Regions from separate parts of the Streptomyces sp. NPDC048623 genome, predicted to be linked through region 2. Evidence: riboswitches for the same ligand, from Rfam matches in the RefSeq annotation. Region 2 holds a riboswitch; each other region holds the start of a gene.
What was found. Region 2 has a riboswitch for thiamine pyrophosphate ahead of AB0C73_RS32850 (thiamine ABC transporter substrate-binding protein). Riboswitches for the same ligand answer to the same signal wherever they lie in the genome.

Region 1 (4,204 bases), on a different contig from region 2:
GCCACGAGTCTACGAGCCGTGACCTGGTCCCCCTTCCGTACGACCCCGACTGCAGCGCAGCTGTGACGTCGGAGCCGTACGGAACACGGAGCCGTACGGAAGGGGGACCGTCTGAACGGGGGTGTCAGAACGCGGGGCGTTCCGGATCGAGCCGCGCGCGGCCCTCCTGCGGCGAGGAGGCCTCGGCGAAGTGGCGGCGCGGGATGCGGCCCGCCCGGTGCGCGAGCCGGCCCGCCTCGACGGCGTGCCGCATGGCGGCGGCCATCAGGACCGGCTCCTGGGCGCGGGTGACCGCCGAGGCGAGCATCACCGCCGAGCAGCCCAGCTCCATGGCCAGCGCCGCGTCCGAGGCCGTGCCGGCGCCCGCGTCCAGGATCACCGGCACCCCGGCCCGCTCGGTGATCAGCTGGAAGTTGTGCGGGTTGCGGATGCCGAGGCCGGACCCGATGGGCGAGCCGAGCGGCATGATCGCGGCGCAGCCCGCGTCCTCCAGCTTCCGGGCGAGGACCGGGTCGTCATTGGTGTACGGCAGGACCACGAAGCCGTCGTCGACCAGGGTCTCCGCCGCGTCGAGCAGCTCCACCGCGTCGGGCAGCAGGGTCCGCTCGTCGGCGATGACCTCCAGCTTGATCCAGTTCGTGCCGAGCGCCTCACGGGCGAGCCGCGCGGTCAGCACCGCCTCTCCGGCCGTGAAGCAGCCCGCCGTATTGGGCAGCACCCGGATGCCGAGCCGGTCGAGGACGGAGAGCACCGAGCCCTGCACCTGCGGGTCCAGACGGCGCATGGCGACGGTGGTGAGCTCCGTGCCGCTGGCGACCAGGGAGCGTTCGAGCACGTCGAGGCTGGGAGCCCCGCCGGTGCCCATGATCAGACGGGAGGAGAACTCGGTCCCGCCGAGCGAGAACAGGTCGTCGGACATCGCGCTCAGCCCCCCTGCACCGCGGTCAGGACCTCGACCCGGTCGCCGTCGGCGAGCGGGGTCGCGGCCCACTGGCTGCGCGGCACCACGGTCTCGTTGACGGCGGCGGCCACCCCGGAGTGCGCGCTGGTGAGGCCGGCGACGAGGGCGGCGAGGGAGAGCGGACTCTCCAGGACTCGGACCTCCCCGTTCACGAGCACGTTCACGGTGACGGACAGGGGCGCGGTCATACGTGCTCCAGGGGTGCGGGGGAGAAGCGGCGGGCGGTGAAGGCGCGGGCCTCGTCCGGCAGCGCGCCGGTGGTCAGGGCCTCCGCCATGACGTCGCCGGTGACCGGGGTGAGCAGGACCCCGTTGCGGTAGTGGCCGGTGGCGAGCTGGAGCCCGGGCAGGGCGCTGGGGCCGAGCAGCGGCGCGTTGTCGGGGGAGCCGGGGCGCAGCCCGGCGATGGTCTCGGTGAGCGGCAGCTCGGTGATGCCGGGGACCAGCTCGTGCGCGTCGCGCAGCAGCTCGTACACCCCGCCGGCGGTGACGGTGGTGTCCCAGCCGAGCTCCTCGCTGGTGGCGCCGACGACCAGCTCGCCGTTCTCGCGCGGGACCAGGTAGACCTGGCTGCCGCGGACCATCGCGCGGACGGTGCGGGACAGGAACGGCGCGTACGCGGGCGGCACCCGCAGCCGCAGGACCTGGCCCTTCACGGGCCGCACCGGCGGCAGCACCTCCTCCGGTACGCCGTCGAGCCGGCCGCTCATGCTGCCCGCGGCGAGCACGACCTGGTCGGCGGTCAGCTCGGTGCCTCCCGCGAGGACCGCGCCGCGCGCCCGGTCCCGTACCACCGTGAGCCGCTCGGCGAGCGCGCGGTGGAAGACCACCCCGGCCCGCTCGCAGGCCAGGACCAGCGCGTCGGCGAGCCGGCGCGGGTCGACCTGGTGGTCGCCGTCCACCCGCAGCCCGCCCCGTACGCCAGGCGCCAGCATGGGCTCAAGACGGCGGCAGTCGCGCCCGCTCAGCCACTCGGAGGCGAGTCCGCAGCGGGTCTGCAGGGCGTGCAGCTCGCGCAGATGGGCCCGGTCGTCGGCGTCGAGCGCGACCGCGAGGGTGCCGCAGGCGCGGTAGCCGACGTCGTGGCCGGTGGCCTCGGTGAGTTCGGCGACGAAGCCGGGATAGCGGCGGGCCGAGGCGAGGTTGAGGCCCAGCAGGGTCTCCTCGCCGTAGTGGAGTTCGGAGACCGCGGCGAGCATGCCCGCCGCCACCCGGGCGGCCCCGCCGCCCGGTTCGGGGTCGGCCACGGCGACCCGCAGCCCGCGCTGCGCCGCCCGCCAGGCCGTGACCAGGCCGATGACTCCGCCCCCGATGACGAGGACGTCGAACGTTCCGGATGTACCGGACGTGTCGGATGTATGCGACATGGGCGTCCAGCCCCTCCCTTCGCCGGCATGACCCGGATCAGGTTCGTACGGTCGGAGGCCGGCCAGCCTCCCTCTCAGCCCGGTCCGTCCGGGCTCCCGCGAGTGCTCAGGGGCCACCCTAGCCCGTGCCCCCGCCCGGTCCACAGGGCCACCCGGCCCTTGCCCCGGCCCTGGCCCCGCCCCCCGCTTCCTGATGGTCCGTCAGGTGCGTAGGGTGGACGGGTGAGCGAGCAGAAGCAGGAACCGCAGCCGGCCGGGCGGCACGTCGTGATCGTGGGCGCCGGAATGGCGGGCGTCCAGACCGCCGTCGCCCTGCGCGAACAGGGTTTCACCGGCCCCGTCACCCTCATCGGCGCCGAACCCCACCAGCCCTACGACCGGCCGCCGTTGTCCAAGGCCGTGCTGCTCGGCAAGGCCGAGGACTCCGCCTTCGACGTCGACTTCGCCGCCCTCGGCATCGACCTCCGGCTCGGCGTCGAGGTCACCGGGCTGCGCCCCGCCGACCACCAGGTGGACACCGAGACCGGCCCCGTGCCGTACGACGTCCTCGTCGTCGCCACCGGCGCCCACCCGCTCACCCTGCCCGGCTCCGAAGGCGTCCCCGGCGTCCATCTGCTGCGCACCCTCGACGACGCCGCACGGCTCAAGCCCGTCCTGGAACGCCGCCACGACATCGTCGTCGTCGGCGCCGGCTGGATCGGCGCCGAGTTCGCCACCGCCGCCCGCGAGGCCGGCTGCGCCGTCACCGTCGTCGAGGCCGCCGACCGCCCCCTCGCCGGCGCGCTGCCCGCCGAGGTCACCGACCCCATGAGCGCCTGGTACGCCGAGAACGGCGCCGAACTCCGGCTCCACGCGCGTGTGCGGCGCATCGAGGAGGGCCGGGTCGTCCTCGACGGACCCGACGGCACCACCACCGCCCTTCCCGCCGACGCCGTCGTCATCGGCATCGGCGCCCGCCCCGCCACCGACTGGCTGGCCGGCTCCGGCGCCGCCCTCGACCCGAGCGGCGCGCTGACCGCCGACGACCGGCTGCGCACCTCGCTGCCCGACGTGTACGCGGTCGGCGACTGCGCCTCCTTCCCCTCCGCCCGCTACGGCGAGCGGCTTCTCGTGCACCACTGGGACAACGCCCTCCAGGGCCCGCGCACCGTCGCCGCCGCCATCACCGGCGGCGAGGCCGCGCCGTACGACCCGGTGCCCTACTTCTGGTCCGAGCAGTTCGGGCGCTTCGTCCAGTACGCCGGGCACCACGGCGCCGCCGACACCCTGCTGTGGCGCGGCGACCCGGCGGAGCCGGCCTGGTCGGTGCTGTGGCTGCGCGACGGGACCCCGGTCGCCCTGCTCGCCGTCGGCCGCCCCCGCGATCTGGCCCAGGGCCGCAGGCTGATCGAGCAGCGCGTTCCGGTCGATCCGGCGAAGGCCGCGGACCCCTCCGTCCCTCTGAAGGCCGCAGTCCGGTAGGGCCCGACTACCGACTGTCAGTCCGGGATGGCACGCTTGTCCCGTGACCGAGATTGACGCAAAGACCGATGCTCTCGTCCCCGACTGGCTCTTCCTCCCCGACGTCGCGGAGATGCTCGACGTCGAGGTGACGCGCGTGCGGCAGTTGGTGAAGGAGGGCCAGCTCATCGCCGTCCGCCGCGAAGTGCGCCCCGGTGAGAAGATCCTCCAGGTGCCGGCCGCCTTCATCCAGGGCGACAAGGTCGTCAAGGGCCTCGTCGGCACCCTGACGCTGCTCCGGGACGACGGCTTCACCGACGAGGAGATGCTGGAGTGGCTCTTCACTCCGGACCCGAGCCTGCCCGGCACCCCGGCGCAGGCGCTGAGCGAGAATCGCGGCACGGAGGTGAAGCGCCGCGCCCAGGCGCTCGCGGTCT
Region 2 (4,204 bases):
CACCCGGGCGACCTGGACCTTCACCGCGTGCTCCACGTTCTCGTCCTGCGCGCCGTTGGTATAGACGTGGGACACGACCGTGCCGATGCGCATGATGATGTGGCAGCGGTCGCCGTCCCGCATCGCCTCGGTCTCGTCGGCCCCGGAGTCGATGGTGAGCGGCTGGGGCGGGGTGCCGTTCTCCGCGCTCCGCTTCCGCCGCTGCTCCGCCAGATCCTTCATCGCCCCGGCGGCCTGGTCCGTCGTGGCGAAGGTGAAGAGGGTGAATTCCAGGCGCGTCTCGTCCGACCCGCGTGCCTCCATCTCCTTCTTCCCCGCGGCCTGGATCCCGGCGCAGGACGACTCCGTCTCCTTCGAGCACTCGGCGAGCGCCTCGCCGTCCTGTATCACCGCGGCGTCGTCGCCGACGAAGATGTCACCCACGCCGGACTCGACCGGGAGGGCGGAGAACAGACCCGTCGCGTCGATCGAGGCGGGAGACGCCCCGGTGCTCGCCGCCGCGGTGCTCCCCGCCGCCGTGCCTCCCGCGCCCGCGCTTCCCGCCGTCGAGTTCCCCTCCCCGCACGCCGCCCCCGTGAGTGCCAGCACGGCCGCGACGGCGGCCCCCCGTACAACAGCCTTCACCGAACTCCTCCGACCACCCGATCACGGTCCGGCCGCGACACGACCGGACACTTGGCATGATCACTTAACCTCACGGGTCGTTGATCAACAACTCGCGTCCGGTCGCCGCCGGGAATCCGTCTGCGACACTGGTACCACCATGCCCAAGCCCGGAGAACTCACTTTCGTCGCCCCGCGCGGAGCCAAGCAGCCCCCGCGGCACCTCGCCGACCTGTCGCCCGCCGAGCGCAAGGAGGCGGTCGCCGCGATCGGCGAGAAGCCGTTTCGCGCCAAGCAGCTGTCCACGCACTACTTCGCGCGCTACGCGCACGACCCGGCGGAGTGGACCGACATCCCCGCCGCGTCGCGCGAGAAGCTCGCGGGGGAGCTGCTGCCCGATCTGATGTCGGTGGTGCGGCACATCTCGTGCGACGACGACACCACCCGTAAGACGCTGTGGCGGCTGCACGACGGCACGCTCGTGGAGTCGGTGCTGATGCGCTACCCGGACCGGGTGACCATGTGCATCTCCTCGCAGGCCGGCTGCGGCATGAACTGCCCGTTCTGCGCGACGGGGCAGGCCGGTCTCGACCGGAACCTGTCGACGGCGGAGATCGTGCACCAGATCGTCGACGGGATGCGCGCGCTGCGCGACGGCGAGGTGCCGGGAGGCCCGGCGCGCCTGTCGAACATCGTGTTCATGGGAATGGGCGAGCCGCTCGCCAACTACAAGCGCGTGGTCGGCGCCATCCGCCGCCTCACCGACCCGGAGCCGGACGGGCTCGGCCTGTCGCAGCGCGGGATCACCGTGTCGACCGTCGGCCTGGTGCCGGCGATGCGGCGGTTCGCCGACGAGGGCTTCAAGTGCCGGCTCGCGGTGTCGCTGCACGCGCCGGACGACGAGCTGCGCGACACGCTCGTGCCGGTGAACACCCGCTGGAAGGTGCGGGAGGTGCTCGACGCGGCGTGGGAGTACGCGGAGAAGTCGGGCCGCCGCATCTCCATCGAGTACGCGCTGATCCGCGACATCAACGACCAGGCGTGGCGGGGCGACCTCCTCGGCCGCCTCCTCAAGGGCAAGCGGGTGCACGTCAACCTCATCCCGCTGAACCCGACGCCCGGGTCCAAGTGGACGGCGTCCCGCCCCGAGGACGAGAAGGCCTTCGTCGAGGCGATCGCCCGCCACGGCGTGCCGGTCACCGTCCGTGACACCCGCGGTCAGGAGATCGACGGCGCCTGTGGACAGCTGGCCGCCGCCGAACGCTGACCTTGTAGTCTGACCTCGAACACATCTTCATATTCCGACAGGGGAGCGCCACAGCGCTGAGAGTGCGGTCACCGTAGGACCGCAGACCCTCTGAACCTCGCCCAGGTCATTCTGGGTAGGGAGTTCGGACGTAACTCGAGCTGTTGCGCCCTGCCCACGCCCGGTCCGCCCGGCGCGGGCAGGGCCGCGTCTCTTCCTGGTCACACCCAGGAGGACATTCACGTGAACACCAAGAAGGCGGCAGCCGCCGCTCTCGTCGCGGCGCTCGGCGTCGCGACCCTCGCCGCGTGCGGCACGGACGACGTACGGGAAGCGGGCGGCAAGACCGACCAGCCGATGCCCAAGACCGTCACCCTCGTCAGCCACGACTCCTTCGACGCCTCCAAGGAGGTGCTCGCGGAGTTCACCAGGCAGACCGGCCTCACGGTCAAGATCCTCAAGAGCGGCGACGCCGGCGAGGCCGTCAACAAGGAGATCCTGACCAAGGGCTCCCCGCAGGGCGATGTCTTCTTCGGCGTGGACAACACGCTGCTGTCCCGCGCCCTCGACAACGGCATCTTCACCTCGTACGAGGCACAGGGCCTGGACCGGATCCCGGCGGCGGTGCAGCTCGACAAGGAGCAGCACCGGGTCACGCCGGTCGACTCCGGCGACATCTGCGTCAACTACGACAAGCAGTACTTCGCCGACAAGAAGCTGGCGCCGCCGCAGACCTTCGACGACCTGCTGAAGCCGGAGTACAAGGACCTGCTCGTGGTGGAGAACCCGGAGCGGTCCTCCCCGGGGCTCGGCTTCCTCCTCGGCACGGCCGCGAAGTACGGCGACGACGGCTGGCAGGACTACTGGAAGAAGCTCAAGGCCAACGGCGTGAAGACCGTCGACAGCTGGGAGCTCGCCTACGACCAGGAGTTCTCCGGCTCGGCCGGCGGCAAGAAGGCGAAGGCCGACCGCCCGCTCGTCGTCTCGTACGCCTCCTCCCCGCCGGTCGAGGTGCTGTACGCGGAGCCGCAGCCGAAGGTCGCGCCGACCGGTGTGTCCACGGGCACCTGCTTCCGGCAGATCGAGTTCGCGGGCCTGCTGAACGGGGCGAAGAACCCCGAGGGCGGCAAGAAGCTGATCGACTTCCTCATCTCGAAGAAGTTCCAGGACGACATGCCGCTGAAGATGTTCGTCAACCCGGTGGCCAATGACGCGACGCTGCCGGAGTTGTTCACCAAGCACGGTGTGGTGATCGACAAGCCGGAGACGATGGCGCCGAAGAAGATCGCCGACAATCGTGACCAGTGGATCCAGCAGTGGACCTCGCTCGTCGTGAAGTAGTCCGCGTCAGCCGTACGCTCCGGGGGAGCGCGGCGGGGAGCGCGACGCGGCTGGGTCTCATGCTGCTGCCCGTCGCGTTCTTCGCGGTGTTCTTCGCCTGGCCCGTCGCCTCCATCGTGGAGCGCGGGCTCAGGCCGGACGGGCGGTGGGAGTTCGGCCGGTTCGGCGAGACCCTCGCCCGGCCGGAGATCCTCGACGTCCTGTGGTTCACGCTGTGGCAGGCGCTCGCGTCGACGGCGCTGACCCTGCTCGTCGCGCTGCCCGGCGCGTATGCCTTCGCCCGGTTCGACTTCCCCGGCAAGCAGGTGCTGCGGGCCGTGGTGACGGTGCCGTTCGTGCTGCCGACGGTGATGGTGGGCACGGCGTTCCTGGCGCTCGTCGGGCGGCGCGGGCTGCTCGACGACTGGTGGGGGCTGCGGCTCGACACCGGCGTCTGGGCGATCCTCCTCGCCCATGTCTTCTTCAACTACGCGGTCGTCGTCCGCACCGTCGGCGGCCTCTGGTCGCAGCTCGACCCGCGCCAGGAGGAGGCCGCGCGGGTCCTCGGCGCGTCCCGGTGGCGGGCCTGGCGGACGGTCACGCTGCCCACGCTCATGCCGTCGGTGGCCGCCGCCGCGCTCATGGTGTTCCTGTTCACCGCGAGCTCCTTCGGCATCGTGCAGATCCTCGGCGGCCCCGCGTACTCCACCCTGGAGACCGAGATCTACCGGCAGACCGCCGACCGGCTGCAGCTGTCCACGGCCGCCGTGCTCACCATGGTGCAGTTCGTCGCCGTCGGCACGGTCCTCGCGGTGCACGCGCGCGTGGTACGGCGCCGGGAGACGGCGCTGCGCCTGGTCCCGGCGGAGCGCACCGCGCGCCGGCCGCACGGCCCCGGGCAGTGGGCGCTGCTCGGCGGGGTGCTGCTGTCCGTCGCGCTGCTGATCCTCGCGCCGCTCGCCGTGCTCGTGGAACGCTCGCTCGCCACCTCCGACGGCTACGGCCTCGACTACTACCGGGCGCTCGGGCACGTCG
Region 3 (4,204 bases), on a different contig from region 2:
AGGATCTCTTGCTTGTCGTTGATCACGGCGGCCACGGCCAGGTGCCGGAGCTTGACGACGTGGTACTCCCACCGGCGCCCGTCCGGCTGTTCCACATCGGTCAACCACAGGTTGACCCACTGGTTCTCATAGATCGGACGTTCCCCGTGGATCTTCCACTGCATCGCTGCTGCCCCTCTCGATCAACCCCTAGCATCGCAGAGCAGGTCTTCCCGATGGCCGGGTTGGGAGAGATTCACGTCACCCTGACGAATATGGAGACGCGAGTCCCCCGGACGTATGCCGGGGGACACTGAGACGTCAGAAGATCAGTCCGCAATCGGCAGGTAGAGCCGGTTCCCCTGAGCAGCGAACTCGGCCGACTTGGCCAGCATCCCCGCACGAGCCTCATCGTCGCTGGTCAGAGGGTCGTCGCCGCCGAACTGCTCTGTGATGCTTCTGCTGATCTTCATCGAGCAGAACTTCGGGCCGCACATCGAGCAGAAGTGCGCCGTCTTCGCGGGCTCCGCCGGCAGCGTCTCGTCGTGGAACTCACGGGCCGTGACCGGGTCCATGGCCAGATTGAACTGGTCCTCCCAGCGGAACTCGAAGCGCGCGTCCGACAGGGCGTCGTCCCACTCCTGCGCACCCGGGTGGCCCTTCGCGAGGTCCGCCGCGTGGGCCGCGATCTTGTAGGTGATGACGCCGGTCTTAACGTCGTCCTTGTTCGGCAGGCCGAGGTGCTCCTTGGGCGTGACGTAGCAGAGCATCGCGGTGCCCCACCAGGCGATCATCGCCGCGCCGATGCCCGAGGTGATGTGGTCGTACGCCGGGGCGACGTCCGTGGTCAGCGGGCCGAGCGTGTAGAACGGCGCCTCCTCGCAGATCTCCTGCTGGAGGTCGATGTTCTCCTTGATCTTGTGCATCGGGACATGGCCCGGGCCCTCGATCATCGTCTGCACGTTGTGGCGCTTGGCGATCGTGTTCAGCTCGCCGAGCGTGCGCAGCTCCGCGAACTGCGCCTCGTCGTTGGCGTCCGCGATCGAGCCGGGGCGCAGGCCGTCGCCGAGCGAGTACGTGACGTCGTACGCCGCGAGGATCTCGCAGAGCTCCTCGAAGTTCGTGTAGAGGAAGTTCTCCTTGTGGTGCGCGAGACACCAGGCGGCCATGATCGAGCCGCCGCGCGAGACGATGCCGGTCTTGCGGCGCGCGGTGAGCGGCACGTACGGCAGCAGCACGCCCGCGTGCACCGTCATGTAGTCGACGCCCTGCTCGGCCTGCTCGACGACCGTGTCCTTGTAGATCTCCCAGGTCAGCTCCTCGGCCTTGCCGTCGACCTTCTCCAGGGCCTGGTAGAGCGGCACGGTGCCGATCGGCACGGGGGAGTTGCGCAGCACCCACTCGCGGGTGGTGTGGATGTTGCGGCCGGTGGAGAGGTCCATGACCGTGTCGGCGCCCCACTTGGTCGCCCAGGTCATCTTCTCCACCTCCTCCTCGATGGAGGAGGTCACCGCGGAGTTGCCGATGTTGGCGTTGACCTTCACCAGGAACCGCTTGCCGATGATCATCGGCTCGATCTCCGGGTGGTTGACGTTGGCCGGCAGCACCGCGCGGCCCGCCGCGATCTCCTCCCGTACGACCTCGGGGGAGACGTTCTCGCGGATCGCGACGTACTCCATCTCCGGGGTGATCTCGCCCCGGCGGGCGTACGCGAGCTGCGTCACCGCCTGGCCGGCACGCCCGCGGCGGGGCAGCCGCGGGCGGCCGGGGAAGACCGCGTCGAGGTTCTTCAGCCCGCCGCCGCGCGGCGAGGTGTGCTTGATGCCGTCGTCCTCCGGCCGGACCGGACGGCCCGGGTACTCCTCGGTGTCGCCGCGCGCGATGATCCAGTTCTCGCGGAGCGGCGCCAGGCCGCGGCGCACATCGGTGTCGACGGTGGGGTCGGTGTACGGACCGGACGTGTCGTACAGCGTCACGTCCTTGCCGTTGGTGAGGTGCACCTGGCGGACGGGCACCCGCAGGTCGGGGCGCGACCCCTCGACGTAGCCCTTGTGCCAGCCCGGCGTACGCCCGCCCTGGCTCTGGCCCTGTCCCTCGCTTCGCGGGGTGTTCTGGCCGTCGTTCTGGTCGGAGGCAGGCGTGCGTGCATCGCGAATGGTCATGTGACCGAATCTCCCTACGCCGGCATTACCCGGTAACAGGTTCGGCGGTCGGCGCAGCGATCTTCAGCGCCCTCTCAGCCCGGTGCTCCGAGCTCCCGCGTGTGCAAAGTCGCCACCACGCTAGCGCCCTTCCTGGCGTGCTGAACAGTGGGGCCCGAGACGTTCTTGCGATGATCGGCCGGTGACGTCGACACAGCAGACCCCCGAACCCCACGGCCACGACGGACACGGGGACTCCCACGGGCATCCCCACGGCCACTCCCACGGCCACGGTCCCGCCGCACCCGTCTCCCGCCATCTGCGCAAGGTCATCGCGGCGATCCTCATCCCCTTCGCCACCGCCGTCGCCGTCGGGCTCCTCGTCCTGTGGCCGGGCGGCACGCCCGGCCACCAGCGCACCGGCGTCGGCTTCGACCGGCAGACCGAGCAGGGCACGGTCGTCGCCGTCGAGCACGTCGACTGCAAGGACGTGAACGCCGCCCAGGTCCCGCCGACCGGCGACACCTCCACCCCGCAGGGCCGCGAGGCGGTCAACGGGCAGCAGGGGCAGTGCGCGAAGGCGACGGTCGAGGTGACCACCGGCCCCGACAAGGGCCGGAAGTTCACCGAGATCGTGCAGCCGGACGCGCCACGCCAACTCCACGAGGGGCAGGGCGTGGTGGTGGCGTACGCGCCCGACGCCCCGCGCGACCTGCAGTACTCCGTCACCGACGTGAACCGGAAGGTGCCCATCGCGGTGCTCGCCGGCATCTTCGCGCTCGCCGTCGTGATCGTCGGCCGGATGCGCGGCGTGATGGCGCTGATCGCGCTCGCCATCAGCTTCCTGGTGCTGACGCTCTTCATCCTGCCGGCGATCATCCAGGGCTCGAATCCGCTCCTGGTCGCCATCGTCGGGTCGAGCGCGATCATGCTCATCGCGCTCTACATGTGCCACGGCCTCTCCGCCCGCACCTCGGTCGCCGTGCTCGGCACCCTGGTCTCGCTGCTGCTGATCGGGTTGCTCGGCTCGGTGTTCATCGACTGGGCCGCGCTCAGCGGCAACACGGACGACAACACCGGCCTCATCCACGGGCTCTACCCGGAGATCGACATGTCCGGTCTGCTGCTCGCCGGGATCATCATCGGCTCGCTCGGTGTGCTCGACGACGTGACGGTGACCCAGACCTCCGCGGTCTGGGAACTGCACCAGGCCGACCCGGACATGGGGCCGCGCAGGCTCTACCGCGCGGCGATCCGGATCGGTCGCGACCACATCGCCTCGGTGGTGAACACCCTGGTCCTGGCCTACGCGGGCGCGGCGCTGCCGCTGCTGCTGCTGTTCTCGATCGCGCAGAGCAGCGTGGGGACGGTCGCCAACAGCGAGCTGGTGGCGGAGGAGATCGTCCGGACACTCGTCGGTTCGATCGGCCTGGTCGCCTCGGTGCCGATCACCACCGCTCTCGCGGCGCTCGTCGTCTCGGCGGACCGGCCGGGGACGGAGGCCGAGCCGGCGGGCGGGGGCCGTCGGGGCGGACGTGGTGCCGGGCGCGGCGGGCGCCGGCGGCGCGCCAGGTGACGGCGGGGAGCGGGGGGGCTGAACAGCCCTGCCGTCAGCCCGCGTTCTCCTCCGCGAGGATCCGGCCGAGCGCGGCCTCGAGGTGGTCCTCGAAGTCGCCCAGTGTCCGTTCCTGACCGAGCGGGACGAGTTTGTCCGTACGGTCGAGGAAGGCGACCAGCGGCGGCGCGCTCGCGCGGAACAGGGCGCGGTCGCCGCCGACCTGGAGACGGATCATCACGTCGGAGAGGCCCTCGGGCTCGGTCGGGGAGATGTGCACATCGCCGTCCCCGCTCGGCCGGTTGATCCCGTCGAGCAGCAGCTCCCGGCCGAACGCCCAGGTCACCGGCGCGTCTCCGGGAAGGTGGAACGTCATCCGCACCGCGTAGGGATCGCGGGTCTCGTATCGCAGTTCCACCGGGATCCTGAAGGAGAGCTCCTCGGAGACGAGGAAGCTCATCAAGACCTCGGCCTGAACCGTCTCTCGCATCATGTACCCCGCAGTTGATGAGCAGTTGTGTAAACGCGC

Region 1: linked by a shared signal. The riboswitch ahead of thiO (glycine oxidase ThiO) and the one ahead of AB0C73_RS32850 (thiamine ABC transporter substrate-binding protein) in region 2 are both predicted to bind thiamine pyrophosphate.
Region 3: linked by a shared signal. The riboswitch ahead of thiC (phosphomethylpyrimidine synthase ThiC) and the one ahead of AB0C73_RS32850 (thiamine ABC transporter substrate-binding protein) in region 2 are both predicted to bind thiamine pyrophosphate.

The regions. Positions count from the first base shown of each region.
Region 1 is NZ_JBEZHV010000012.1:218,192-222,395, reverse strand. It holds gene AB0C73_RS19750 (thiazole synthase) at 125-919, opposite strand; gene thiS (sulfur carrier protein ThiS) at 925-1,149, opposite strand; gene thiO (glycine oxidase ThiO) at 1,146-2,327, opposite strand; TPP riboswitch at 2,325-2,437, opposite strand; gene AB0C73_RS19735 (FAD-dependent oxidoreductase) at 2,550-3,788, shown strand; gene AB0C73_RS19730 (Rv2175c family DNA-binding protein) at 3,832-4,204, shown strand, end outside.
Region 2 is NZ_JBEZHV010000034.1:8,985-13,188, forward strand. It holds gene AB0C73_RS32840 (hypothetical protein) at 1-624, opposite strand, end outside; gene rlmN (23S rRNA (adenine(2503)-C(2))-methyltransferase RlmN) at 764-1,870, shown strand; TPP riboswitch at 1,900-2,010, shown strand; gene AB0C73_RS32850 (thiamine ABC transporter substrate-binding protein) at 2,093-3,190, shown strand; gene AB0C73_RS32855 (iron ABC transporter permease) at 3,250-4,204, shown strand, end outside.
Region 3 is NZ_JBEZHV010000019.1:142,120-146,323, forward strand. It holds gene AB0C73_RS25650 (NUDIX hydrolase) at 1-164, opposite strand, end outside; gene thiC (phosphomethylpyrimidine synthase ThiC) at 309-2,141, opposite strand; TPP riboswitch at 2,136-2,250, opposite strand; gene AB0C73_RS25660 (YibE/F family protein) at 2,323-3,696, shown strand; gene AB0C73_RS25665 (SsgA family sporulation/cell division regulator) at 3,731-4,165, opposite strand.